DNA from 2 places in the Fictibacillus iocasae genome. Region 2 is predicted to be linked to the other one. Evidence: a T-box and tRNA genes for the amino acid it is inferred to sense, from the RefSeq annotation. Region 2 holds a T-box; the other holds one or more tRNA genes.
What was found. The T-box of region 2 lies ahead of tyrS (tyrosine--tRNA ligase). A T-box ahead of a tRNA ligase gene usually reads a tRNA of that ligase, here a tRNA-Tyr.

Region 1 (14,268 bases), on a different contig from region 2:
ATGATATGCAGGAGAGCTGGAGAATTGCTTTATTTTAGTAAGAATAAGTGAGGGTCGTGGTGTTTTCTCTCTTCCCTATAACGGCTTGGAATTTACATATATCGGAATGTTGCCTGCGTATTTCGTTTTCCAGCCGATTCTATTTTTAACTCGCCCGTGAATGTTAGAAAGTCAGCTGCTCATAACCTGATGTCAGCTACTTCGAGGTCGAATTCGCCGCGGCATTTATAAAAATGCCCTTTTCTAAAAAAATCTTTCTTTTCGTTTTCATTTTGACCATATCCTCTAAACGAACTAAGAAAAAGTAAAGTTTTTCACATCATAATCGCTATTATCTTGGTTAGACCATTATTTATTTTCATGTTAGGGTGATGAAAAGATGGGAGGGGACAAAAGTGATCATTAAGCAGCCTTCTCCGGGGATAAAATTGCTCCAAACTGCTGCACTTTACAGAAGAACCGCTAAATATTTTCCTCAATGGCCAGTTATTGAAGATGATTTCGGAAGGCTTAAAGCAGGTTATAAAGGCGAAGTTTCTTTATTGTATGAACTCAATATGTTGCCAAAAAACAGTCACACCTCTTTATTCGATATCAGACTGACAAATAATCAAAATTACTTCTTCCAAACAGATGTGTGTTTCATAACCAAATCATTCGCCCTCATTATGGAAGTGAAAAATATCTCAGGAAAAGTTTACTTTGATTTGTATGACCAGATGATCCGATATAAGAAGGATGGAACGGAAGAGTGCTTTCCTGATCCAATAAATCAAGTGATGATACAAGAAAGTCATTTCCGCAAATGGTTAGAACAGATGAAATGGACACTTCCGGTAGAATCCATTGTTGTGTTCACGAACCCCCAAACGATTATCACCTTTTCCGATACCTACAATCCTTCATTACGGTTAAAAGTAATACGAAAAAGAATTCTCCCATTAAAAATTCAGGATCTTTCAAAAAAGTATAAATCTGAGCTTCTTACTGACAAAGAACTCAAAAAATTGACCTATCAACTTCTAAAATTTCACACCGAACCTTCTCCCAACGCCTTAGAACATTACAAACTAAAAAGCACTGACATTCTATCTGGTGTTCAATGTCCCATTTGTTTACATCTGCCCATGAGAAGAACCTTTGGCAAATGGTTTTGTGAACATTGCTGTTGTTTTAATGCAACAGCACATAAAGCAGCATTTCAGGATTATGGGCTTTTGATTGATGCTCATATCACCAATAGACAAGCTAAGGAGTTACTGCATTTAGAATCAGCTTCCATTACAAAAAGATTGCTAAAAGAGATGCAGTATCCAATTGAAGGCAAGGGAAACAGTATTAAATATAAGATTAAGCAACAATCTGATTTTTCCATATAACGGAATGTTACCCGCGAACTTGTTATGTCGCCCGCGCTCGGCTGAACCTCGCCCGCAGCTCCCTTCTGCTCAGCCGCGCGGAACCGCATCTCGCCCGCAACGGTGTCGAACGCGGCCGCAGCCCAGCTTACCCACCCCAAAACAGACAAAAACCCCATTCCGCATAGGCGGAATGGAGCTAGTTATCGTCTTGGTCGTGTTCGAGCTGCTGGGGGTCAGGGGTTTTGCCGCTTTTTTTCACTTGTTCATTGGAGGATACGTGCTCCATTATTTTGCCGTGCTCTTTCATTTCCTCGAAGGTTGAGGCCATGGAGCCGTTTTCGCGTTTATCTTGATCTTTGCCGTCTTTTTTCACAGGGAATCACCTCTTGCCCTGTAGTTTCCCCTATTTGGGCTGTTCCAAACCGGTGAACACCTTCATTTCGTCAACCGGCCAGTAGCGGATGTTGGCTTCGCCAATGACGTCCTTCACCTTTACGAGGCCGATGTGCCGGCTGTCCTGGCTGTGCAGACGGTTATCACCGAGAACCAGAATCTGGCCTTCAGGAATCTTCTTCAGGCCGCCCGTAATTTCTTCGAGGGTGAAGTCCCCGGTCAGGTTGCTGTTTGGTATTTGTTTTTTATAATCCGCTAAATAGGGTTCGGGTACTGGCTTGTAATTAATATATAATTGATCATTGCGGTAAGCGATATGTTCGCCAGGCAGTCCGATCACCCGTTTAATATAGTCTTCTGATTCGTTGGCATGAAAGACGATCAAATCGAATCGTTTCGGCTCTGTGATTTCATAGCCGATCTTGTTCACGATCAAGCGGTTTCCGTTCTCGATTGTTGGCATCATGGACTCGCCATACACCACATATTGTTCAAATAGAAATTTTTTGATCACGATCGCCAGAATGAGGGCGATGCCAATCGCTTTAATCCAATCAACCAGTCCATTTTTTTCGGTGCGAGAGCTCATGAAGTCACTTCCTTTACCTATCTCTTTAGTATCAATTTACCATTGTAAAGCACTGAAATACAACCTGTCTGTTTCAGAATCGTCAGAAAAAGCATACCCGGATGCCTTGCTTCATCCAGGTATGCTGGTATCACTATTATCGGTTAAGGAGGCTTCCGACATACCTTAGCAGCTCATTGGCACTTGTCGTATTGTAGCCGTGTTCGTCAACGAGACGCGCGATGACTTCGTTAATCTTCTTCAGCTGAGACTCATCTGGCGTTTTGGATGATGTCGTGATCTTCACCACATCCTTCAGGTCAGCGAAAAGCTTTTTCTGGATCGCTTCACGAAGGCGTTCATGAGACTGGTAGTTGAACTTCTTCCCTTTTCTTGCATAAGCCGAGATTCGAATGAGGATTTCTTCACGGAACGCTTTTTTTGCGTTTTCTGAAATGCCGATCTGCTCTTCAATCGAACGCATCAGCTTTTCGTCAGGGCTCATCTCCTCGCCTGTCAGCGGATCGCGCAGCTTGTTTTTGTTGCAGTACGCTTCCACATTATCCAAATAATTGTCCATGAGTGTGATGGCGGATTCTTCATACGAATATACGAACGCTTTCTGGACTTCTTTTTTCGCGATTTCATCGTATTCTTTGCGTGCGACAGAAATAAAATTGACGTAGCGTTCTTTGTCTTCCTTCGAGATGGAGGCATGGTGATCCAGACCGTCCTTGAGGGACCGCAGCACATCGAGCGCGTTAATCGACGGAATTTCTTTACGGATGATCGTGGATGAAATGCGGTTGATAATATAACGCGGATCGATTCCGCTCATTCCCTCATCCGCAAACTCTCGCTTCAGCTCTTCCAAATCCACATGGTTAAAGCCTTCCACGATTTCACCATCGTACAGCCTCATCTTCTTCAGTAAATCCATGCCCTGTTTTTTCGAATCCTTCAGTCTCGTTAAAATAGAGAAAATAGCGGCAACACGCAGCGCATGCGGCGCAATGTGGACGTGTGACATGTCACTGGACTGAATCATCTTCTCATAAATGCGTTCTTCTTCAGAAACTCTGAGGTTGTATGGGACGGCCATGACAATGATACGGGAATGAAGGGCCTCATTCTTTTTGTTCGCGATAAATGAGCGGTATTCGGCTTCGTTCGTATGCGCTACGATCAATTCGTCGGCTGAGATCAACGCGAATCGGCCAGCCTTAAAGTTGCCTTCTTGCGTAAGAGATAATAAGTGCCATAAGAATTTTTCATCACACTTGAGCATTTCCTGAAACTCCATCATCCCACGGTTCGCTTTGTTTAGTTCGCCGTCAAAGCGGTAGGCGCGCGGATCGGACTCTGAACCATATTCGGCGATCGTCGAGAAATCGATGCTTCCAGTCAAGTCGGCGATATCCTGAGACTTCGGGTCGGACGGACTGAACGTTCCAATTCCGGTTCGTTTATCCTCTGAAAAGAAAATCCGTTCCACGACGACATCTTCAATGCGGTTGCCATATTCTTTCTCGAGCCTCATCGTGTTCAGCGGCGATAAGCTTCCTTCGATACGGACGCCATATTCTTCAAAGAAGTCCTGTCTTAAGTGATGCGGGATCAAATGCAGCGGGTCTTCATGCATCGGGCAGCCTTTAATGGCATACACCGCTCCGCTCTCTGTCTTGGAATATTGCTCGAGGCCTCTTTTCAGCATGGTCACGAGAGTTGATTTACCGCCAGAGACTGGCCCCATGAGCAGAAGAATCCGTTTGCGTACATCCAGACGCTTTGCTGCGGGATGAAAGTATTCTTCTACAAGGCGTTCAATCGCTTCTTCCAATCCAAAAATCTGGTTGTCGAAAAATTGATACTTCTTCTGACCGTTAGAGTTATCAATGCCAGCGTCTTTGATCATGTTATATACGCGGGAGTGTGCTGATTGGGCGACATGCGGCCGCTCTTTTAAGATATCTAGATACTCGGCAAAAGTACCTTCCCAGACAAGACGCTGCTCCTCCTCACGGTGCGATTGTATTTTCGATAAAATATCCATGAGTACCTCCCTTGATTTTTTGGCTCCATCAAGTGTTAATCTACTCTATGCGAGGATGTCCGTAATCATTCGGTCGAAACATTATTTTCAGATAAGGAGATTATTTCCTTCCCATGCGAGCCTGCATGGTAAAATAGGCATACATCAACTTTTAACACGCTAGAGGTGCATCATGAGTCGTTTGTTCGGTTTTGCTGCGTCCCTTTTTCTGCTCGGAATTGTGGCGCTTGCATGTATAGGATTAAAACAGGAAATACAACGCTACACCCCCATTGATCAGACGGTGCGTTCCATCGCAGATGTTTCCCGCTATCCGCTGGAAAAGAACAGCACAGCCTTGGACAGCAGCGGCAACGTGTTCTTCGAATTTAGGGGAACAGAGAACAGAATTTACATTGCGTATGAACAGATACCTAAAAGAGTGATTCAGAGCTTTATAGCCACAGAGGATCAGGATTTCCTCACACACCATGGCATTGATGGTAAGGCGATCGCACGCGCCCTGGTTACAAATCTGAAAGGCGGCGGTATCCAGGAAGGCGCGAGCACCATTACACAGCAGCTCGCACGAAACATGTTTCTCAATCATGACCAGACCTATGACCGGAAGCTGAAGGAGCTGTTGATCTCCTATCAGATTGAAAAAACGCTCAGCAAGGAAAAAATTCTGGAGCTGTACGTGAACACGATCTATTTTCAGAACGGTGTATATGGCATTGAAACAGCGAGCCGTTATTACTTGGGCAAGCGTGCCAGTGAGCTCACACTCGGTGAAACCGCCCTGCTCGCCTCTATACCGAATAACCCCTCCCTCTATAATCCTGTGACAAAGCTGGAGAACACAAAGAAACGGCAAAAGTGGATTTTAGATAAGATGCTAGAACAGAAGAATATTAAGCACGCAGAGCATGCCGCTGCGTGGCAAGAAAAAATCGAGGTACAGCAGAATCTGCCTTATAGAAGCTTTCCCGGGTTTGCCGCTTACGTGAGAGATGAGTTTCAGCAGCTGCTAGCCGATAGTCGACCAGAGCTCAAAGGAAAAGCATTGAGCAAGGAAACGGAACGGCTCATCGGTGAAGGAATTGTCATTGAAACCGCACTGGATCCTTCGTTACAAGCAAAAGCAGAACAGTCACTTGTCAACCGGCTGCCTTATCAAGAGGTGGAAGGCGCGGTCGCTGTTGTCGATCACAAACAGCATGAAATCATTGCTCTGTCAGGCGGCAAGAAATCCAACTATACAGACTTTAACCGTGCCTATGAAAGCCGGCGTCAGCCAGGTTCGGCGATTAAGCCACTTCTGGTGTATACGCCATATATTGATACGTTCAAAGCAAGCGGAGGCACATTAATCAATGCAGGGCCCTTCTGTAACAACGGCTATTGTCCGCAAAATTATGGAGGCGCGGTGTATGGCCGCATGCCGCTGAGCCAAGCTCTGGCATTTTCCGTGAACACACCAGCTGTCCGCCTTTTACAAACGACGGGTGTTAAACAATCGTTTAATTATTTGGAGCCGTTTCACTTTGGCGGCATCTCTACCAATGATCATCGTCTGCCGGCTGCGTTAGGCGGTTTTGAGTTCGGCTTTTCACCGCTGGAATTGACTTCGGCTTATAGCACGTATGCATCCAATGGCATCTATACGGCTCCTCACGCCATACGTTCGGTGAAATCAAGAGATGGCCAAGTTCTCTATCAATGGAAAAAGTCCAGCACTCCTGTATGGAGGCCGGACACGAATGAGAAGATGAGAGCATTGCTCAGCATGGTTGTGTCGTCTGGTACAGCTCGCCGTGCTTCGTTTGCCGGATCATCTTATATCGGAGGCAAAACGGGAACAACGAATAATGTAAACGACTTATGGTTCGTCGGTTTAACCGACCGGTATACGGCCGGTGTCTGGATCGGTCGTGATCAGCCTGCTTCCATCCGCTTTGTAGAGGGCATACAGCCGCAGATCGGCATATGGCGCGATGTCATGTCCTTCGCTCATAACCGGTAAATGTCCATTTCAACTTAAGGTTATGAGGCGATTCCGGCCATGAGCGCGTTATACAGCCTGACGACGGTATAGGCGGTCACCAAGCCGAATGCGGCCCAGAAGAACAGCTGCAAAAACACCATTCCCATAATGTTCACAGAGTTCATATACGTACTTGCTTTTAGCAGGAAGTAAAAGAAATAGACGAGCGCTGATGCTGCGAAAAGTATAAGGATGATGGTGAGGCTGAAGTTCAGCACGACGGCTGCCATCGCGCCGCCAAAGAATATCCAGCCTCCCTGCCTCGTCAGTCGAAGGGTATCGCCCTCTTTATCCATAGAAAAGAAAAACAACCCAAGCTGCATACATGAGTCTGACAGCAGCTTGAGCGCCGCGAAGGTCATGAAGAACAGGAGAAACAGACAGAAGCCCGCTGAAAGGTGAATCGTCTGGGCGGAGAACAGTTCCCGCATCCCTTGATAAACGCCGAAAAATTTCAGTTTACTAATTAGCAGTCTTTCAATATGTATGGCAAATGCGCTGCTGAACAGGATGATGGAAAACAGCGGCAAGTACCCGGTGATGTATACATTCTTCTTCAAAACAGATGATGTACCCCTTTCTGCATAAATCCTGTCCTCATTATACTCATTTTAGATTCACAGCGCTTTCTTTTTCCTTTATAATAAAGAAAACTTGGTTGACTCGTCAGCCTTAGTTGCACTTATACTATGGACTTTAACTTTTTGCCACGTCAATAAATCATCGTTGCAAAAAAGGTATATTTCCTATAGTGTAAAAAAAGGATACAAGGAAAGACTTATGCAAAAGGAGGACGGTAAAATGAGCTTTATTCTCATACTGCTTGTCATGCTTACGTTCTTAACTGCCATCTTTACAGCGGGCTACAATGACCGCCCTGGAAAGAACTAATACGCATACATATGAAAACGCCCCGATGTTTTGGGGCGTTTTTTTATTTAGGTATTTAGTATTCTTGTTAGTTTTGATGAAATCTGTGATATGGTTGATTTCCGTTACAGGCGCACGCTTATCCAGAGGGGCGTGGCGAAAAGCAGGGATGGCTCGTTCAGCCTAGGGCAAGCAAATGAGGAAGGGACCGAGAAAATCGCTCTTTGACTTATCGGGCACTTTCTCATTTGACCTCAAGGGGCTAGCCCTTCCGCCGCCAGCACCTTCGGAAGGTCTCACCTGTCTCACCTGTCTCACTCATCCCGCTGGAGTCTGCGCCTTTCACTCCAATCAACCTAGTCATGAAGCATTCATAGAAGAAACGACAAGTACTAAGATAAAGGTAATATCCACACAAAGTTCACGGAAGTATTACATCTAGCTTTCAATGTCAAAACCTCTTTCCACCATGCATGTTATCCAGCCATCCGCACTATGTTTATTTCCTCAGGTTTGGGTAGTCTTGTTGTCTTAGGGCTTCGTATATGAGGATGGCTGCTGTGTTGGATAGGTTTAGGGAGCGGATGTTTTCGTTCATCGGCAGCCGCATGCATGTGTCCATGTTGCTGTCGATCAGTTCCCGCGGCAGTCCTGTTGTTTCTTTTCCGAAGATGAAGAAGTAATCTTCTTCTCGATTGGTATAGTCAAAGTCTGTATGGTTTCTCTCTCCGAATTTCGTGACAAAGTGAAACTTGCCATCAGGGTATCGGTCGAAGAGTTCTTGTATGTCATTATAATACGTCAAGTTGACGTGCTCCCAGTAATCCAGCCCTGCACGCTTTAAGTATTTATCATCGGTTGAGAACCCGAGCGGGCGGATCAGATGCAGGTGCGTGTCTGTTCCTGCACATGTTCTTGCGATATTGCCAGTGTTCGCCGGTATTTCCGGCTGATAGAGTACAACATGAATAGCCAAAAAGCTCACCTCTTATTAATGATTGCTTCGACTATTATAGCACGCAACAGCGAAAGGGTCCGGTACCATTTCATGAAAATTTAGCGATAACGCCAATTTTCCGATGATGGTACCGGACCCCATGCTTTCTGCACTTTATACGATATGAAAGAACTTATATTGAATCCGCTTCGTGTATGCTGTGGAATCCTCGTATCCCCAGTAGCGCATGCGGCTGTTAGTGGTGTTGGCGTTAACGAGCGGTTCTCCCATCGGATCCTTCGCCACTACAATCGTGCTGTGCTCCCACCTGCCATCACCGTCAAAATCATAGCATACGATGTCACCGGGAAGCAGCTGGCTGGCAGAATATTTTTCTTCTGCGACAAGCCCAGTGCGCGATCCGCTCAAATACCAGCGAAATGCGTTCGCCACACTCCACGAATAGCTCCAGTTATTGTTTCTCATCCACCACCCTTTTGAACGGACGCCATGGTTTGTCATCTGTATACCGCCTGCGTTAATGCATTGCGAGACATAGTTCGTACAGTTCACATCGAAATTTTTGAATGAAGGGTTATGCGAATTCCACCACCGCTCGGCATACTTTACGGCTTCCATCCGCTGATAGATGCCTTTGCGGAAATCGGGCGGAGACATATCGCGGTCGATTTTACTGGCGTCGGTTGAACTTCCTTCTTCAATGATTGGGCCATCGCTCAGCATGACATCATCTTCAAACACACTGCGCCTTTCCTGAACAAGCTCTTCTACATAAAAGTCATAGCCTTGCTTGATCAGCAGGCTATGGTGCACCAGATAGTCGACCTGTGTCTTCCCGTCTGCTTCCTGTGTCCGAATGATCGAACCGCTCGTCTGATTATTGACGATGCTCGCCTTTCGTTCTTTGAGCATCTCTTTTTTTCGCAAAAAACTTTCCTGTTCCTTCACCATATAAAAGACTCTCGATGTACGCTCGCTGCCAATCATCCATTGAGACTGTGTTTGTATATAATTTTTCAGTATATTCGTCCACATGAACGGCCACTCCTCTCTGCTTTATTAACATATGAGAAAACGGCAAAAAAAAAGAACCCGCAAAATGGGTTCTACGAGGATTTCTGGCAGCTAGTATGCTCGATGGAGAGCAGTATTTCTTTCTTATCCAAACCTCCGCCATAGCCAACAAGCGCACCATTGGAGCCAATGACACGGTGGCATGGAATGAATACCGGCACAGGGTTCTGGTTATTGGCCGACCCGACGGCTCTAACCGCTTTTGGTGCACCGATTCCGGATGCCACTTCCTTATAGGAGCACGTTGATCCATATGGTATAGACGTTAGCTGCTCCCAAACTTTTTTCTGGAAAGGTGTTCCGTATAAATCATACTCTAGAGCAAATTCTCTAAGTGTTCCGTTAAAATAATTTCTTAACTGTTCTGTTGCGGCTGCTAATTTTAAAGGAGCATGAACGAGCTCTCCTTTAATAAAATACTTAGCCATCCATGCCTGAAGCGATGGAGTATTTTCGTTTAATGTGCCAAAGTCCAGCCGGCAGATCCCCTTATCGGTAGAAATAATCGTAAGCGGACCAATTATGCTTTCACATTCCTCGTAGTAGAGTACGGTTTTTATCTGACACATACATATCCCTTCTTCTTCGTTACTTGTCCTTTATACTATCCGACATGAGTAACTTTTGCGATTATGAAATTTGTTCATTTTTCATCATTTTTAGCCCTTTTTCTATCTCTGTAAGCACTTTCTCATCTTTTTCGTTTTCTTTTGCCACTATAAGATGATTCTCTGTATTTTCTCCGCCTATTTTACCAAGCGCCCATGCTGCCGTTCCGCGCATGACAGGCCGCGGGTCTTTTGTCATAACATGCACAAGATCAGAAACCGCAGAATTGTCTTTAAAATGAGCAAGAGCCAAAATGGCGTTCCGCTGTATCGGTTTTTTCCCGCGCCAAGACCCTGATACATGGCCAAACTTCTCCTTAAATTCCCGGTTGCTGATTGTAAGCAAGGGACGAAGCAGTGGCTTTGCCAGTTCTGGATCCGGCTCCATCTCCGGATGAAGATGGAAATCCTTTTTCTTATTTTCTGGACACACCGTCTGGCACGTATCGCAGCCGTAGAGCCGGTTTCCTATCTTAGAACGGTACTCATCTGGCATAAAATCTTTTGTCTGTGTCAGGTAGGCCACACATTTGTTTGAATCAAGCTGCCCCCCCTGTACGAGCGCTCCTGTCGGGCATGCCTCGACGCATATATTGCAAGATCCACACTGATCTTCCATCGGCGTGTCAGGCGGAATCGCGATGTTCGTGATTAATTCTCCTAAATACACATAAGAACCGAATTCAGGTGTAATGATCGCACAGTTCTTTCCGGTCCAGCCAATTCCCGCTCTCTCGGCGACTGCCCGGTCGGACAGCTCTCCTGTATCGACCATCGACTTCACGGCGGCATCCGGATGTTTCTCCAAAATGAATGCTTCCAGCAGCTGCAGCTTTTCCCGCAGCACATGGTGATAATCCCTTCCCCATGAGGCTCGGCAAAAAATGCCCCGCCTTGCTCCTTTCACACTTTTCGGAGCGTCTTTCATTTTAGATGGATACGCCAGAGCGATCGAAATGATGGAGGACGCACCTGATAGAAGCCGTTTTGGGTTCGTCCGCTTTTCAATATCCGGCTCTTCAAAACCTGACTGGTATCCAAGCTCCTGCTGAGTAATCAGCCTTGCTTTCAGCTGCAAAAACACGTCTGCCGCTGCAAAGCCGATCTTATCAATGCCGATTGTTTTACTATATGCGATTATCTCTTCCTTTAACTGGGCGCCTGTCATGCTGCGTCCTCCTTTCTGCAAGATTTATTCAATATATGGTACACTTGTGAATAAAAAGGGTGGTGCACATTATGAAAAAAGGGACGATCAGCCCTGCTGTCAAACAGCTTGTCCCCGGCTTTAAAATCGGATTCATTACCTACCATCATATCGCGGTTGGGGATTCTCCGCAAATGATTAAAGGCCGTTTCCAGCTATTCACTGAATCCATCCGTCTTGAGGATAAACAGCCATCAGACTGGCCGTATATTAAAGAATACCGCGATGTTTTCAAGTCTCTCGGAACAGATCCTTCCCGGTACAGACCTGCGTCAGAAGCACTGCTCCGCCGAGTACTGACAGGTAAAGACCTCAGCCCTGTAAACAGTGCTGTGGATGTTAATAACTTCTTTTCTCTGCGCCATGCACTGCCACTCGGCATATACGATGCCAAAATGATCGATGGGGATGTCGAGATCCGGCTCGGTAACGCGCAAGACGAATATGAAGGGTTAAACGGTCGTTTAATGAACATGGAAGGAAAGCTTGTCAGCTGTGATGCGAAAGGAGCATTCGGAAGCCCTATCGTTGATTCTAAACGGACTATGATGACAGAGCAGGCAAAAGAGGCCTTGCATATTATCTATCTTCCTCCGTCATTAGAGCCAGAAAATGCGGAACAGCTTCTAACATCCATCGCTCAAATGTTTACACAAGTTCACGGCGGAGAGGCTCATATCGCGCTTCTTACGTAATAAAGCACTTCCCGAGGGAAGTGCTTTATTAAAACCTACAACTAGCTTGTTATATATATAGTCATGCCAGTCTGAAAAAAGTACTTCACTCAGTAAATTTTTCTATTTATTTGGCAATTGTACAAGCCATGATGATGGAGCTGTCATAGAATATCGTACCTTGTACTTGAAAGGAGTGATGTACAATGGCAGCTTTAACGACTGGGCCTTTAAGAGAGGCAGGAAGTACAGTAACAGTAGATATTATTAACGAAGATGCAGCTGCACAGCAGACGGTTATCATGCAAGCATTCATTTTAGAAACAGATGGCACAAGAACCCCTTTCGTATCCGAAACGTTCACGATTGATCCGGGAGAGTTTGCTACGCGGACATATTCCATCGGCTTTACAGACGCTGTTGAGTTTCAGATTGATGTGTTTCCTTCCAACGATTTTTCCGCAACGTTTCGATTCGCCAATGATCTTGACGAATCCATTGGATACCTCGTCCGTCCTGAGTTAACTGAACTAACCGCGATTACTCCTATACCGTAATAGACGTGCGGACAAGCTGCCGACTGATAATCGGCAGCATTTACATACCTTCATCCATTTTTCTAGCATGTTGCTTATGGCACAAACTGTAATTAAAAAACGGCCTCTACTAAGTGTAGAAACCGTCATTGATTGTTTGTATAAGGAAGTAAAATGGTACCGGTGGCCGGGGTCGAACCGGCACTCCAGAAGGAACACGATTTTGAGTCGTGCGCGTCTGCCAATTCCGCCACACCGGCATGGAATCGAAAATAAGTGCTGCTTGCTGCTAAAATTAAAATGGAGGCGGCACCCGGACTCGAACCGGGGGTAAAGGTTTTGCAGACCCGTGCCTTACCACTTGGCTATGCCGCCGTTATAAAATAAAAAAATGGAGCGGAAGACGGGATTCGAACCCGCGACCCCCACCTTGGCAAGGTGGTATTCTACCACTGAACTACTTCCGCATATAAAAATGGCTGGGCTAGCAGGATTCGAACCTACGCGTGACGGAGTCAAAGTCCGTTGCCTTACCGCTTGGCTATAGCCCAATAATGGGGCGATCGAGGGGAATCGAACCCCCGAATGTCGGAACCACAATCCGATGCGTTAACCACTTCGCCACGACCGCCAGAATATCTAAGATGTAAATGGCAGGGGCAGTAGGAATCGAACCCACACCAAAGGTTTTGGAGACCTTCGTTCTACCTTTAAACTATGCCCCTATAAAAGGTATTGTGTTTGTCTGTCAAAAAAGAATGGTGGAGGGGGACGGATTCGAACCGCCGAACCCTGAGGGAGCGGATTTACAGTCCGCCGCGTTTAGCCACTTCGCTACCCCTCCACATGAGAGACAAATACTATTTTAATTCATGTTTGCTGATTTTTCAAGAGTGAATTTTTTTGTTGACTGATCACTCTTTGCAGCATCTTCACTAATAAAAAAGTGATGGTGCCGGCTAGAGGACTTGAACCCCCAACCTACTGATTACAAGTCAGTTGCTCTACCAATTGAGCTAAACCGGCTCAAGAGTTAAAAATATGGTGGCTCGGGACGGAATCGAACCGCCGACACGAGGATTTTCAGTCCTCTGCTCTACCGACTGAGCTACCGAGCCAAATGGCGGACCCGACCGGGGTCGAACCGGCGATCTCCTGCGTGACAGGCAGGCATGTTAACCACTACACCACGGATCCATTTGGTTGTACCTAAACGGTACTTCTGATATTTTATGAGCTAGGTGTTAATCGACGCAGTTCATAAAATAAAATTGGTTGCGGGGACAGGATTTGAACCTGCGACCTTCGGGTTATGAGCCCGACGAGCTACCAGACTGCTCCACCCCGCGACAATGAGTATGCTTACGGATGATGAGTCCGCGTTTGTTGTTTCTTCCTCTACACGCATAACCAAAGTAGTAGATGCGTCGAAACATGTCGCCGTGTAATCACTGATGATTACGCTCCATGCTCCACCCCTGCATTGATGCATGCAATGGTGTTTTTGAAAGAATAAATGGTGGAGGATGACGGGATCGAACCGCCGACCCCCTGCTTGTAAGGCAGGTGCTCTCCCAGCTGAGCTAATCCTCCGGATTTTAAAGTTGTGAATTGGTGACCCATACGGGATTCGAACCCGTGTTACCGCCGTGAAAGGGCGGTGTCTTAACCGCTTGACCAATGGGCCGATATTTTATATGTATTCATGGCGGAGAGCAAGGGATTCGAACCCTTGATACGGGGTTGACCGTATACACGATTTCCAATCGTGCTCCTTCGACCTCTCGGACAGCTCTCCAATGGCTCCACAGGCAGGACTCGAACCTGCGACCGATCGGTTAACAGCCGATAGCTCTACCACTGAGCTACTGTGGAATATGTAGTACAGCCCGGCCACGTCCTACTCTTACAGGGGGAAACCCCCAACTACCATCGGCGCT
Region 2 (14,268 bases):
AAAAGGGATTTGCTAAAATTAACCGAAAAAGATACTTAACGTTTATTTGAAAAGTTTTGGGGAAAAGGAAATAATATATTATTAGGAGGTGTCCATCATGGATATGATCATTTCAATCAGTGTAGCAATCATCGCAGCAGCTTTTGTCGTTCTCGTTTATTTCCTTTCAAGAACACTTAAATCTCTTCAGTTCACGCTTGATCACGTGGCAAAGACGCTCGATGGATTAGAAAACCAGCTTCAAGGAGTCACGCGCGAAACAGCGGATTTGTTACATAAAACAAATGTGCTAGCAGAGGATGTTCAGAAAAAGTCAGATTCACTAAATCAGATTTTCTCGGCTGTGCAGGATTTTGGAACATCCATACAGAAAGTAAATCAATCAGTGAGAAAAGTGACGGACCAGATTTCCATTGGAACGGAACAGCAGTCTCATCAGATCAAGCAGGCAGTTCAATGGGGGAACGCAGCTTTGACGCTATGGGAAAAATGGAAAATCAAAAAGCAGCATGTCAAAGCAGCTTCGCCTGACCACTATTCAAGAGGAGGCGTTTACGATGGGCAATAATAATCAAGGCATTGACAGCAAGGATTTTATTATTGGGGCTCTTGTTGGAGGCATTGTTGGAGCAGCATCTGCGTTGCTACTGGCTCCTAAGACAGGAAAAGAGCTAAGAGGAGACCTGAACGAACAGGCGATTCTTCTGAAAGACAAAGGAAACGAGTTTTCTCAATTGGCGATCGAAAAGTCTAACTCTATCGTTAAGACTGTAAGTGAGCAGTCTAATCAGGTCGCTGGCAAGGTAAAGGAATTGACGACGAACATTCGACGCGACATCGATAAGTGGCGCGAAAAAGGGCAAGTCGAGCAAGAGAATGAGGAAATATACGGAGAAATTACCGAGCAGCCAGAAGCTGAAGATCTTCGGACACCTGAGCTTGCTGAGCAAAAATATTGATTAGAGTTCATCTTATATGAAATGATAACAAGGAAGGCATACAATGCCTTCCTTGTCGTTTACTTAAGGAGGCTTCTTTATGCTAAAACAGCTGAACAATGAAACAGACTGGTCAAATGCTCTTAATGAATCGGATCGCTTCTTTTTACTGAAGAACAGCACGACTTGTCCAGTTAGCCATGAAGGCTACAGACAATTTGAGAAGTTTGCCGCACAGCATCCAGAGGAAACGTTTTATTATTTAAACGTGCAGGATGCTCGTGCGCTAAGCAATAAAATTGCTGAGGATACAGGGATCAAGCATGAATCTCCGCAAGTTTTTCTTTTTAATGGCGGCAGTCCTGTTTGGAACGCTTCGCATTGGTCGATTACGGTTAAGAAAATGGAGGAAGTCCTAACAGAAGGAGCAAAAGCGTAATCCACTGCGGATTGCGCTTTTCTTTGCTTTTTCCGCAGGCGTGACAAGCTGAAGTGGTTATTTTATAATAAGGATGCTTACGGGTACGACACAGACTACGATGGGGGGAACAAACATGTCCCTGAATACGATAGATGAGCTTAGAGATGAAATCGATGCCATAAATCTTCAAATCATGCATTTAATCAATGAACGCGCGATACTTGTTCAAAAAATAGGCATTGCCAAGCAAGCGAGCGGAGTTAACCGTTTCGATCCTGAGCGTGAACGCGATATGCTTGATAGGATCGCGGAAAATAACAAAGGACCTTTTCAAACAACAGCGCTTCAGCATATTTTTAAAGAAATATTTAAAGCGGGGCTTGAGATACAGAAAGATGATCAAAAAGAGAAGCTTTTAGTTTCAAGATCGATGAAGAGCGAAGACACGGTTGTATCCTTCGGGTCAGCGTATATCGGCGGGGGAAGCATGCAGCTGATTGCCGGTCCTTGTGCGGTAGAGTCATACGAACAGACAGCCGCCGCAGCGAGGGAAGTAAAAAAGCACGGTCTATCGTTTTTGCGAGGAGGGGCGTATAAACCACGCACTTCACCTTATGATTTTCAAGGGCTTGGTCTGGAAGGATTGAAGATATTGCGCAAGGCAGCTGACGATTATGCGTTAAAAGCTGTGAGCGAGGTGGTATCGGTATACGATTTAGAGACGGCTGCAGAATATTTGGATATCATTCAAATCGGCGCCAGGAATATGCAGAACTTTGATCTGCTGAAAGAAGCAGGAAAGATGAATAAGCCGATTCTTCTTAAACGAGGACTCTCCGCTACAATTGAGGAATTTATTTATTCAGCGGAATATATTATGTCGCAGGGCAACAAGGAGATTATCTTATGCGAACGGGGCATAAGAACCTACGAACGAGCCACTCGCAATACACTGGACATTACAGCTGTTCCGATTTTGAAAAAGGAGACGCATCTTCCTGTTTTGGTAGATGTAACGCACTCCACTGGAAGAAAAGACTTGCTTCTTCCCGCAGCTAAAGCAGCGATGGCCATTGGTGCCGATGGGGTGATGGCTGAAATTCATCCAGATCCAGCGACAGCATTGTCTGATAGTGCCCAGCAAATGGATTTTTCGGAATTTGACGACTTTATTTTGGAGCTTCAAGCTTCCGGCCTCTTGAGAATGAAGGAAACGGTTTAATCAAATAAGCTCATTTCTGGCCCAAACGCATGGATAAAAGACCGTCCCAAACTAATGTCATGCCGACATGATGATGGGGCGGCTTTTTATTTTACTCTGATTTGTGAGTATGTTTATTCTTCGTATCGCAAACACTATGAAAACAGAACAGACTTTTTTCAAAAACCTTGTGAAACAGAGAGCAATCGATTGCCTGAGTGCTTACTTTAGCGTATGATAAAACTTAATATTACATAAACCTTGACAGGTTTCGGTTTGCGAATTAAAGGAGAGATCATTTTGAATACAACGATTTATGATGTGGCTCGTGAAGCGGGCGTATCAATGGCAACAGTATCCCGTGTTGTGAACGGCAACCCGAATGTGAAGCCCTCAACAAGAAAAAAGGTGCTTGAGGCTATTGAACGTTTGGGTTACCGGCCGAACGCGGTAGCAAGAGGGCTGGCAAGCAAAAAAACAACGACTGTCGGTGTGATTATCCCGGATATTTCCAGCATTTTCTTTGCTGAACTTGCACGAGGCATCGAAGATATCGCGACAATGTATAAATACAATATCATTCTATGTAACTCAGACCAGAACAAAGATAAGGAAATACATCTGCTTAATACGCTGCTTGGCAAACAGGTAGACGGAATTGTGTTCATGGGCGGAAAGATTACAGAAGAACACGTCGAAGAATTCAAACGAGCAGCAGTGCCGATTGTTATGGCAGCCACTGTGGACGTTAATGAAGAGATCCCATCTGTAAACATCGACTACCAGCAGGCGGTGTATGATGCCGTCAAGCACATGTTCGATCAAGGACATGAGACGGTCCATATGGTAACAGGTCCGCTTGAGGATCCAATCAATGGCTACCACAAGTTTACGGGCTATCGCAGAGCGGTAGAAGAGGCTGGCAAGAAGGTGGACGAGACGCACATTTTTGTGGGCGATTACACGTATGATACGGGGATAGAAGCGGTGGACACGTTCCTTGAAAGCGGACAAAAGCCAACGGCCATCTTTGTCGGAACAGATGAGATGGCTTTAGGAGTGATTCATGGGGCACAGGATAGAGGCCTCACCATCCCGAATGATATTGAAGTGATCGGCTTTGACAACACGAGGCTCGCGACGATGGTGCGACCTACGCTTTCTACTGTTGTTCAGCCGATGTACGATATCGGAGCAGTAGCGATGCGTCTGTTAACCAAGCTGATGAACAAGGAAAAAGTGGAAGAGCATACGGTCGTCCTGCCGCACCGCATTCAATTCAGAAACACAACGAAAAACGGAGAGTAACGAGGGGAAAAGAATGGTAAGAATCGGAGTAATCGGCGCGATGGACGAAGAGATCGCGTTCATGAAAGAAAAGATCGATGTGTATGGAGAGAGCACTCAAGCAAAAATTAAGTTCTATGAAGGAACCTTTGAGAATAAAGAAGTCGTTCTATGCAAGTCGGGTGTAGGAAAAGTTAACGCTGCGGTCACGACTCAGCTGCTGATTGACCGCTTCAAAGTAACGCATGTCGTTTTCACTGGTGTGGCTGGAGCACTGCATCCTGCATTGGAAGTAGGGGATATCGTCATTTCAACTAGCCTTCTGCAGCATGATATTGATGCTTCGGCTCTAAGCCCCCATTTTAAGCAGGGCACTATTCCCATGTTTGAGCATGAATCAGAGTTTACTGCATCGAATGAATTGGTTGCATTAGCTGTAGCTGCAGCGAAACAATTGGAAGGACCTCAAGTGAGAAAAGGGAAGATATTAAGCGGCGATCAGTTTATTGCTGACCGCAGCATTGTTGAAAAATATCGCAGCCTGTTTGATGGTGATTGTATCGAGATGGAAGGTTCAGCGGTAGCGCAGGCTTGTTTCTTAAATGACGTTCCGTTTGTTGTTATCCGGTCTATTTCGGATAAAGCCAATGGTGAAGCGCCAGCAAGCTTTACGGAATTTACAAAGCTTGCGGCAGAACGCTCTTCATTTATGGCAGAAAGTATCATTAAAGCATTGCAATAAAAAAGCGCCTAGGCGCTTTTTTGTTCTTTAAAAAACGTAACTTTTTAGCAGTGAATTCGACGCAGTTAAAAGGTTAACGAAGGAAAAGCAATGATGATGGGAGGCAGCATCGTTATTTGCTTTTCTTTTTTAATGCTCGTATGCTGTATAACGTTTTGGAAAGGGTGTCTTCATTTTTGGCGGTGATTTCCCTTTTCCTTGGAATCGGCGTATACAGATCAGGCTTGTCTTCCCATGTAAGCGGAAGCTCAATCGGGCTCTGTCTGCGCCAGTATGCGAGCCAATCTGCAGGAAGCGGGCCGCTTGCCTGCTGCTCTTTCATCGCAAGCCAGATGTTCGCCCAAGCTCTGGGTACAACACGCCAAATATCATAGCCACCTCCGCCAGTGGCGATCCAGCGGCCTCCGCAATACTGATCCGCAATTTTCTTGGCGAGTCGGGGCATCTTTTCATATGTTCTCATGGTGACGGAAAGGTGTGTGAGCGGATCATAACAATGAGCATCAGCACCATTTTGTGTCACGATCACATCAGGCTTAAAATAGTCAGCGACTTCAAGCAGGCTTGTTTCATAGCAGTACAGCCACGAGTCATCCTCTGTAAACGCATCCATGGGAACATTAAAGGAAAAGCCGTAGCCTGAGCCTTGGCCTTTTTCATGAACATTTCCGGTGCCAGGAAACAAGTAGCGTCCTGTTTCATGGATTGAAAGGGTACAGACATCACTGTCATCGTAAAATGCCCACTGCACCCCGTCTCCATGGTGCGCATCAGTGTCTACATACAGTACCCGTGCCCCATATTTACGCCGTATGTATTCAATCACGATCGAGCTGTCATTATATACACAAAATCCGGAAGCCTTGCCGCGGAATCCATGGTGCAGGCCGCCGCTGAGCGAAAGGGCGTGATTTGCTTTTCCCTCCATGACCAGATCTGCAGCTGTCAATGTAGCCCCGACAATCCATGCACCCGCATCATGCATGCCATCAAATGCAGGAGTGTCTTCTGTCCCAAGTCCATAGCTGCCCGCCAGTTCTTGAGAAAGCTGGCCCTGTCCTGCTTTTTTTACCGCTTCAACATAGCCTTTGTCATGGATAAGCATGATCTCTTCATCAGTAGCCCTTCTTGGTGCGGCAATTTCTTGATCGGTTAAATAGCCGGCTGATTTCAGCAGCTCGCAGGCCAGCTTCACACGCAGCTGGTTAAACGGATGTGTATCATGAAACTTATAGTTCAACAATTCCTCAGAATAAATAAAAACAGGTTTCTGCATCTATCTCACCGGTCCTAATACAGGATAACCCTCGTTCTCCAGATGCTGTATGACAGGAAGAGGGTTCATCGTGGCAAGCCGGAACACCAGCACCTTTTCTGCCTCATTCTGACAAGGATAGACGAGTACACTGTGTATGTTAATGTGGTGCTCTTTTATTATGGATGCCACTTCTGCAAGCTGCCCTGCCTTATTGATGACTTTTATTTCAAGCTTGGAGCTTGGCTGATGGGCGCCAGTCAGCCTGACGAGTGTATGCAGCATCTCTTTTTCTGTCACAATGCCGATTATACGGTTTTCTTCAATGACAGGAATATACTCTAAGCTGTCTTGGTAAAACAAGCTGGCAAGCTCCTCAGCATTGTCCATAGGATGTGCTGTGGCCATGTCACTCTTCATAATGGATGATACATTGGCAGACTGGCTGGTAAAGGCTTTCTTTATATCATAATCTGTGACAATTCCTTTCCATTTTCCCGCTTCGTCATTTACAGCAAAATATCGTTTGCGCTCTGTCATCATTCTTGATGCAGCATCAGTTATCGTGGTCTGTTCTGAGAAAATGGGTACGTGTGAATCCATGATGGCTCGAACAAGCATCTTACCCGCTCCTTTATCGGAAACTGTTAATACATGAAACGATTTTGAAAACGGATCCGGTCAAACTGCTGCACATGATCCATGGAAACGCGGCTGCCGATTTTCACCATCAAGCAGTTGGCAGGATGCGAGCAGATCTCAGGATCATCTGTTGCCATATATTCCAGCCCGCCGGCGTTCATCATTTTCTCCATGACTTTTCGATAGTCCCATACGTTCAGGCCAGTGCCCTGCAGGTCCCAGTGCCAATAATACTCTGTCGTAATGATAATATAATCATTCATCGCGTCATCCATCATTGATACCTTTAAAAGATTTTTGCCGATTTTAAAATTGCGGAATTCAGAAATGACTTCAATGGCCCCTAATTCAAGCAGATTTTCCATGTTTCCTTGCGACCATCGCTCTAATGGATCAGGATGGACATACGTTACATAACCGACCACAGTGTCCTTCACGCGGGCGATTATGATGCGCCCTTCATCAAGTCCAGCTATTTCGATAAGTGCCTTCTTCTGCTCCTCATGAGGCCGGAATGCCCTTAAGCCGCTATGAAACTGCAAGGAAGAGAGCGTTTCTGGTGTGACGGGTCCTTCAATCGTCACGGCACCTGAAGCGGTCGGCAGCACGAGGCAATTGTACGTTTTTCTATGAATCATGCAAGAACACCACCTAAAGTTTCATTCTTCTCTATTATACATAAACTCAGAGCATACGGCGGCAAGGAAATAGGCATTTTATCGGCAATTCTAATTAGTTAAAAAATTCTGTTATATTATGTTATAATAAACTGACTGTACATAGGGAAAGGAGATTGAATATGAAACTGGAAGCGCTTCCTATTATTCAAGGCAACTTTAATCTGCAGAATTATGACCAAGCGTATGAAAATTTCGATTGGAAAGAAGTCGAGAAAGAATTCTCCTGGCATGCAACAGGCAGGATCAACATGGCATATGAAGCCATTGACCGCCACGCAGCCTCCCACAGAAAAAACAAAGTCGCTCTGTATTTTTCTGATCAGAGCCGTGATGAAAAGTATACGTTTAAAGAAATGAAAGAAAAGTCAGACCAGGCAGGCAGCATGCTGAGGAAGCTTGGAGTTGAAAAAGGGGACAGAGTCTTCATCTTCATGCCTCGGTCTCCCGAATTATATTTTACTTTTTTAGGAGCGGTTAAATTAGGGGCGATAGTCGGCCCGCTGTTTGAAGCGTTTATGGAGGGTGCTGTTAGAGATCGCCTGGAGGATTCTGAAGCGAAAGTACTTGTCACGACGCCTGGATTGCTGGAGCGTGTGCCGGTATCTGAGCTTCCGCACCTCAAGACCGTTATTTTAGTAGGAGAAGATGTAAAAGAAGAAGGTCCATACGTCAGCTACTACGAACAAATGAAGAAAGCGGACAAGCATCTTCAGGTGGAATGGGTGGACCGGGAAGACGGACTGATTCTTCATTACACATCGGGTTCAACTGGGAAGCCCAAAGGTGTGCTTCATGTTCATAATGCGATGCTGCAGCACTACCAGACAGGGAAATGGGTGCTTGATCTGAAGGAAGACGATGTGTATTGGTGCACAGCAGATCCAGGCTGGGTGACCGGAACATCCTACGGCATTTTTGGTCCATGGCTCAATGGTGCTTCAAGTGTCATCCGCGGAGGACGCTTCAGCCCGGAAGATTGGTATGCTACGATAGAACGTTATGGTGTCACGGTCTGGTACAGTGCACCGACAGCATTCCGCATGCTTATGGGTGCTGGAGATGAAGTGCTCAAAAAGTTTGATCTGTCATCTTTACGGCATATTCTCAGTGTCGGAGAACCGTTGAATCCTGAAGTCGTACGATGGGGCATGAAGGTGTTCAACCTGCGTATTCATGATAACTGGTGGATGACGGAAACAGGCGCACAATTGATCAGCAACTATCCATCCATGCAGATCAAGCCAGGATCAATGGGCAAGCCATTTCCGGGAATCACCGCTGCGATCATCGATGATCAGGACAACGTGCTCCCGCCATATCGCATGGGCAACCTTGCGATTAAAAAAGGGTGGCCGTCCATGATGCATACGATCTGGAACAACGAACAAAAGTATGAGTCGTATTTTACTCCAGGTGGCTGGTACGTTTCAGGAGATTCCGCTTATATGGATGAAGACGGTTACTTCTGGTTCCAGGGGCGTATTGATGATGTGATCATGACATCAGGGGAGCGTGTCGGGCCGTTTGAAGTGGAAAGCAAGCTTGTCGAACATCCTGCTGTAGCAGAGGCGGGCGTGATCGGAAAGCCTGATCCTGTACGGGGTGAGATCATCAAGGCCTTTATCGCGCTGCGTGACGGCTATACTCCTAATGACGAGTTGATTGAAGAAATTCGTGCTTTCGTTAAAAGAGGACTCGCTGCTCATGCGGCTCCGCGGGAGATTGAGTTCAAAGATAAGCTACCGAAAACGAGAAGCGGAAAAATTATGCGCCGTGTATTAAAGGCATGGGAACTCGACCTTCCGACAGGTGACCTTTCAACCATGGAAGATTAGCAGGTAATTGAACCGAAAAAAACAGCAGCAGCCGGATCGGCTGCTGCTGTTTTTTTAGTTCTTTTTCTTTTTCTTTCCAGGGTTGCCGTTGTTCGGTTCTGCTGGCGGAGGATCTGTTGGAGGCGGATCTCCTGTGCCCGGCTTGCCACCCTCTGGTTTCGGCGGTTCAGCAGGTGGTTTTGGTCCACTTGTAACTTTCGTTGCGGATCCGGATTCTCTGCCGGCGATATCAACTGCGGTAACATACACGATACCTGATGAAGGTATTGGGGCAGACGTGATATCCGATGTTACACTGGCTATTTTCTTAAATGGCGCTTTTCCATCAGGTGAATGATAGACACGGTACCCGATTACATCTTTTTCACCGCTCGCTGCCCATGATAGCTTTCCGTTGTTTGCCGCTGAGCCAGCCACAGGAGCAGGCGCACTGCCGTTGTCATTCATTATTTTTTCTGGAACAACGTTTTCAAACAGATTGCTTTTCGTTGTTTCATCCGTCAGCTTGTCGAAGCCAAGCTCTTTTAAATAATCCTCTTTAATGAGAACACCGACTTTCGTAAATTCTTCCGGTGTGCTCTCCAGTGCTTTATACTTCTCATCGCCAACGATAACGTAGCGTCCAGGCATAAGCGTATCATCCACGGCATTTGGTGTGAACTTAGCATTAAACAGATCGCTCGTTACGAGCCCCGCGCTGCGGCAAAGATCGGAAGGAAGCTTTCCAGAGATTCCGCAAATTTGCATTCTGACGATTCCACTAGGCATAGCGAAGGTGTTTTTCGGCGCCATTAGCTCTGGTGCTATACTGTACGCATCATTCGCAAGAGCTGCCCATATAGCCTGGTTTCTCGGGCCAGTCCGTCCTTGAAGCGGAGCAGGGTGGTCATATCCGAGCCAAACACCGAGCGTCACATTTGGATTGGTGGCAACAAACCAGGAATCTTTATCTTCATTCGTCGTTCCGGTCTTTCCAGCCCAGTCTGTAGAGAACGACAGCATTCGCTTAACGCCTGCTGCTGTTCCTCCACTCGAGAGGACATCCCTCATCATATCAATGGTCAAATACGATGTTTGAGGAGAGAACACGGGAACGGCCTTGGCTTTATGCTGATACAGAAGTTCGCCTTTATTTGTTTCAATTTTCTCAATCATATAGGCATCCACAAACTGTCCGCCGTTAGCGAATGTAGCGAATGCGTTTGTGTTTTCTTCTACTGTCGCTCCAATCGTCATTCCTCCTATAGCCATAGAAGGAATATAGCGGTCTTCCTCCGCGATGCGGGAGAAGCCCATCTGAATCAGTTTGTTCGTCGCTTCAACAGAATTCACCCGCAAATAGCTTCGAATTGCTGGTGTGTTGCGCGACTGCTTCAGAGATTCTCTGACAGAAAGGAGACCTTTGAACTTGCCGTCCCAGTTGCCGACATATTTATCGCCAAGCTGCAGCGGGGCGTCCGGAATAATCGTTCCAGGCTGTACCTTCCCAAGCTCCATTGAGTACGAATAAGCGAGCAGGGGCTTCATCGTTGATCCGTTCTGACGCGGTGCCCTCATAGCGTGGTTCACCTGTTCACGGTTGAAGTCGCGTCCACCGACAAATGACAGGATAGCTCCTGTTTTGTTTTCAATCAGGATGCCGCCTGTTTCTTCAGGCTCACTTTTCGTGACCCATTCGCCTTTTTCGTTCTGCTCTTTGTAATAATGCAGAGCGGGATGAAACAGATTATTGTTCTTAACCGTCTGCTGCATTTTTTCATACATTTTTTTGTTTAGTGTGGTATAAATTTTCAAGCCTTTTTTGCCCATTTGCTTGCTGGCGTTATCTTTGTATTCCAGCTGCTCCTTTGGCTTCAGTTTGCTCCACACTTTACCGTCTTTCTTGGCCTGAAGCTCACTCAGGATCTCAACGGTTCGCTTTTCCACTTCATATGTAATATACGGATATTTTTCAAATGAAGTCTGCTTATTGGACGTTAAGCTTTTGCGCAGATCAAAAGACAATGCCTGTGAATACTCTTTTTCAGTGATATGTCCGCCGGTCAACATCCGTTTCAATACAGTTTGCATGCGGTTTATGCCATATTGCAGCTCTTTTTCTGGCTTGACATTGCCGCTGTTATCGTATGGTGTATACACGAACGGGTTCTGCGGCAGCCCTGTTAAGTAGGCCGCCTGTGCGAGATTCAGCTTGTCAGCATTTACGCCGAACACACCCTGTGCGGCTGCCTGGATGCCCGCTACATTGTTTCCAGAAGAGTTCCGGCCGTAAGGCACTACATTTAAGTAGGCTTCCAGAATTTCCTCTTTTTTGAAAAACTTTTCGAGTCTCATCGCGAGAAGAATCTCTTTCGCTTTCCTGTCAAAGGAAACTTCATTCGTAAGGATCTGGTTCTTGATTAGCTGCTGTGTGAGCGTGCTGCCCCCTGACCTCACTTCTGATCCGGTAAATTCCTGGAACATCGCACGCATGATCGCTTTTGGGACGACGCCTTCATGCTCGTGAAAATACTCGTCCTCTGTGGCGATCACCGCTTTTTTAACGAAAGGAGAAACCTTTGCGAGCGGAATTTCTGTGCGGTCCAAATCGGATTTCATCGCTCCGATATCTTCTCCGCCGCTAAAATAGGCCCTGCTGGTCTCTTCATAGTTATAAATGTCTTTTTTCATAGAAGCATAAGCCCTTACAGGTTCATCCTTTACGAGTGATGCAAAAAATCCTGCGCCCACTCCGGCAGCAAATGTGCCTCCCAGCAAGCCGAGCACGACGAGTACTAAAAATGTATTCCATAAAATGCTGTATGTTAGGCTCGCTGTATACATAATGTTTTTCTCATGCAAAAAACGGGTCAAACTCTCCCATTTTTCACGCAGTGAATCTAGTTGAGACATCCCATAATTCCCCCCTATCCCGTCTAATTATACCATAATGAAAACGGCGGAAAAGCAATCGTTTGAACATTCAATTATTTTCCCTGTCATTGACAGTGCTCACTTAATATGATAAAAATGAGAAAACAATGGCGAATATCGTATAAGCGTAGATAGGAACAAGTAGCGTGCGTCTCCCTGACTCAGAAAGCTGGTGGCTGATGTGAACCAGCACAAAGGCGTAAGTGAATTACCTCCTGGAGCTTTTCCTGTGAACAAATATGAAAGTAGCAGGAAACGGATCTAATCCGTTAACAAGTTGAGGCGGAGAGCTGATTTTTGCTCTCAATCAGGGTGGTACCGCGCGAGAAATCACGTCCCTTTTTTAGGGGCGTTTTTTATTTGCCTGCAAAACGGAAAAAGGAGAGAACAATATGTCAATTTTAAACGATTTAGAGTTTCGCGGACTGCTGCATCAAGTAACGGACCGCGAAGGATTGGAAAAAGAATTAGAAAGCGGGATGGTCACTTTATACTGCGGCTTCGACCCGACGGCAGACAGCCTTCATATCGGAAACCTCCTCCCGATTCTCACGCTGAAGAGATTTCAGCTTGCAGGACATCAGCCGCTCGCACTAGTAGGCGGCGGGACAGGTCTGATCGGAGACCCGAGTGGTAAGAAAGCAGAGCGTACGCTCAATGAACAAGAAACAGTTGTGAATTGGTCGAACAAGATCAAAGATCAGCTTTCGCGTTTCCTAGACTTTAATGCCGAGAACAACCCGGCAAAGACTGTCAATAACTATGACTGGCTAAGCGAGCTGAGTGTTATTGGTTTTCTGCGTGATGTTGGAAAGAACTTTTCGATTAACTACATGCTCGCGAAAGATTCTGTTAACACGCGCCTCGATGCGGGAATTTCGTTTACAGAGTTTTCATACATGATTCTCCAGTCGTACGATTTTCTGAACCTTCATCAAAAAGAAAACTGCAAGCTGCAAATCGGCGGAAGTGACCAATGGGGCAATATTACAGCAGGGATGGAATTGATTCGCCGTTCGGGGGAAGAAGAAAAAGCGTTCGGTATGACTATTCCGCTTATCACGAAGGCAGACGGTACTAAGTTCGGCAAGTCGGAATCTGGAACCATCTGGCTAGATGCTGACAAGACGACACCTTACGAGTTTTACCAGTTCTGGGTGAACACGGCCGATGCCGATGTGATGAACATGCTCAAATACTTCACCTTTTTGTCACAGGAAGAGATTTTAGCACTAGAGGAATCGTTTCAGTCAGCTCCAGAAAAGCGTGAGGCGCAGAAGGCACTAGCGCGTGAGGTGACGACACTCGTGCACGGCGAACAGGCATATGAGCAGGCATTGAAAATTACAGAAGCCCTTTTCAGCGGAAACGTGAGCGAGCTCACAGGTACAGAAATTGAGCAAGGATTTAAAGAATTCCCATCACACGTTATGGAATCAGGAGACGATGTTTTGTTAGTCGACCTTCTTGTTGCGGCAAAGGTATCTCCTTCTAAGCGCCAGGCCAGAGAAGATATTACGAACGGTGCAATTTCAGTCAACGGAGAGCGTTTGACAAGTCTTGATGCCATCATCAGCGCTTCAGACCGTATTGAGGATAAATTTGTACTAATCCGCCGCGGAAAGAAAAAGTATACATTGATTCGTTTTTAATCAACTAGACAAACAATCAGGAGTGAGAGAGTTGGAAAAAATCACGTTAGCAAAAGACCTGGAATTTTCACGTATCGTACATGGTCACTGGAGACTGGGAGAATGGAATTTAAGCGATCAAGAACTGCTTGCGCTTGTAGAACAGTGCATCGAGTGGGGCATTACCACATTCGACCATGCTGACATTTACGGAGGTTACACGTGCGAAGAGATTTTCGGAAAAGCACTCGCTCTTAAACCGGAGCTTCGCGAAAAGATCCAGATTGTATCCAAATGCGGCATCAAGCTGATTTCTGGTAATCGCCCTGAGCATAGCATTAAGTCATATGATACGAGCAAGCAGCACATTATCACTTCGGCTGAACGCTCGCTGAAAAACATGAACACGGATTATCTTGACCTTTTGCTTATTCATCGCCCTGATCCGTTCATGAACCCGGAAGAAACGGCTGAAGCTTTTAACCTGTTAAAAAAGCAAGGAAAAGTAAGACATTTCGGTGTATCCAACTTTTCACCGTCACAATACAATATGCTTCAAAGCTATTGTGATGTGGAGCTAGTTACGAATCAGATTGAGTTATCTGTGCTGCATACGGATTCTTTCTTTAATGGAGCAATGGATCATTGCCTAGAGAAGCGCATCGCGCCAATGGCATGGTCACCGCTTGCTGGCGGCCGTTTGTTCTCCGGAAGTGATGAACA

Region 1: it has a tRNA-Tyr gene. The T-box ahead of tyrS (tyrosine--tRNA ligase) is inferred to sense a tRNA for this amino acid. The anticodon was not compared.

What each region holds. Positions count from the first base shown of each region.
Region 1 covers NZ_JBHTCP010000048.1:108,411-122,678, forward strand. The annotation lists gene ACFQPF_RS14970 (nuclease-related domain-containing protein) at 396-1,379, shown strand; gene ACFQPF_RS14975 (hypothetical protein) at 1,558-1,734, opposite strand; gene lepB (signal peptidase I) at 1,765-2,343, opposite strand; gene ACFQPF_RS14985 (PrkA family serine protein kinase) at 2,480-4,375, opposite strand; gene ACFQPF_RS14990 (transglycosylase domain-containing protein) at 4,548-6,380, shown strand; gene ACFQPF_RS14995 (DUF5366 family protein) at 6,401-6,961, opposite strand; gene trmL (tRNA (uridine(34)/cytosine(34)/5-carboxymethylaminomethyluridine(34)-2'-O)-methyltransferase TrmL) at 7,771-8,247, opposite strand; gene ACFQPF_RS15005 (amidase domain-containing protein) at 8,383-9,264, opposite strand; gene ACFQPF_RS15010 (methylated-DNA--[protein]-cysteine S-methyltransferase) at 9,336-9,872, opposite strand; gene queG (tRNA epoxyqueuosine(34) reductase QueG) at 9,934-11,079, opposite strand; gene ACFQPF_RS15020 (B3/B4 domain-containing protein) at 11,151-11,813, shown strand; gene ACFQPF_RS15025 (hypothetical protein) at 11,999-12,349, shown strand; tRNA gene ACFQPF_RS15030 (tRNA-Leu) at 12,504-12,588, opposite strand; tRNA gene ACFQPF_RS15035 (tRNA-Cys) at 12,630-12,703, opposite strand; tRNA gene ACFQPF_RS15040 (tRNA-Gly) at 12,721-12,795, opposite strand; tRNA gene ACFQPF_RS15045 (tRNA-Gln) at 12,805-12,879, opposite strand; tRNA gene ACFQPF_RS15050 (tRNA-His) at 12,884-12,959, opposite strand; tRNA gene ACFQPF_RS15055 (tRNA-Trp) at 12,980-13,053, opposite strand; tRNA gene ACFQPF_RS15060 (tRNA-Tyr) at 13,088-13,172, opposite strand; tRNA gene ACFQPF_RS15065 (tRNA-Thr) at 13,279-13,354, opposite strand; tRNA gene ACFQPF_RS15070 (tRNA-Phe) at 13,371-13,446, opposite strand; tRNA gene ACFQPF_RS15075 (tRNA-Asp) at 13,450-13,525, opposite strand; tRNA gene ACFQPF_RS15080 (tRNA-Met) at 13,601-13,677, opposite strand; tRNA gene ACFQPF_RS15085 (tRNA-Val) at 13,846-13,921, opposite strand; tRNA gene ACFQPF_RS15090 (tRNA-Glu) at 13,941-14,015, opposite strand; tRNA gene ACFQPF_RS15095 (tRNA-Ser) at 14,035-14,126, opposite strand; tRNA gene ACFQPF_RS15100 (tRNA-Asn) at 14,129-14,203, opposite strand; partial or broken rRNA gene rrf (5S ribosomal RNA) at 14,216-14,268, opposite strand, start outside.
Region 2 covers NZ_JBHTCP010000051.1:121,627-135,894, forward strand. The annotation lists gene ACFQPF_RS17020 (DUF948 domain-containing protein) at 98-568, shown strand; gene ACFQPF_RS17025 (YtxH domain-containing protein) at 558-959, shown strand; gene ytxJ (bacillithiol system redox-active protein YtxJ) at 1,039-1,377, shown strand; gene ACFQPF_RS17035 (bifunctional 3-deoxy-7-phosphoheptulonate synthase/chorismate mutase) at 1,493-2,581, shown strand; gene ccpA (catabolite control protein A) at 2,861-3,868, shown strand; gene ACFQPF_RS17045 (5'-methylthioadenosine/adenosylhomocysteine nucleosidase) at 3,882-4,589, shown strand; gene ACFQPF_RS17050 (acetoin utilization protein AcuC) at 4,702-5,865, opposite strand; gene ACFQPF_RS17055 (CBS domain-containing protein) at 5,866-6,465, opposite strand; gene ACFQPF_RS17060 (GNAT family N-acetyltransferase) at 6,492-7,124, opposite strand; gene acsA (acetate--CoA ligase) at 7,286-9,001, shown strand; gene ACFQPF_RS17070 (transglycosylase domain-containing protein) at 9,056-11,893, opposite strand; T-box leader at 12,034-12,257, shown strand; gene tyrS (tyrosine--tRNA ligase) at 12,307-13,566, shown strand; gene ACFQPF_RS17080 (aldo/keto reductase) at 13,598-14,268, shown strand, end outside.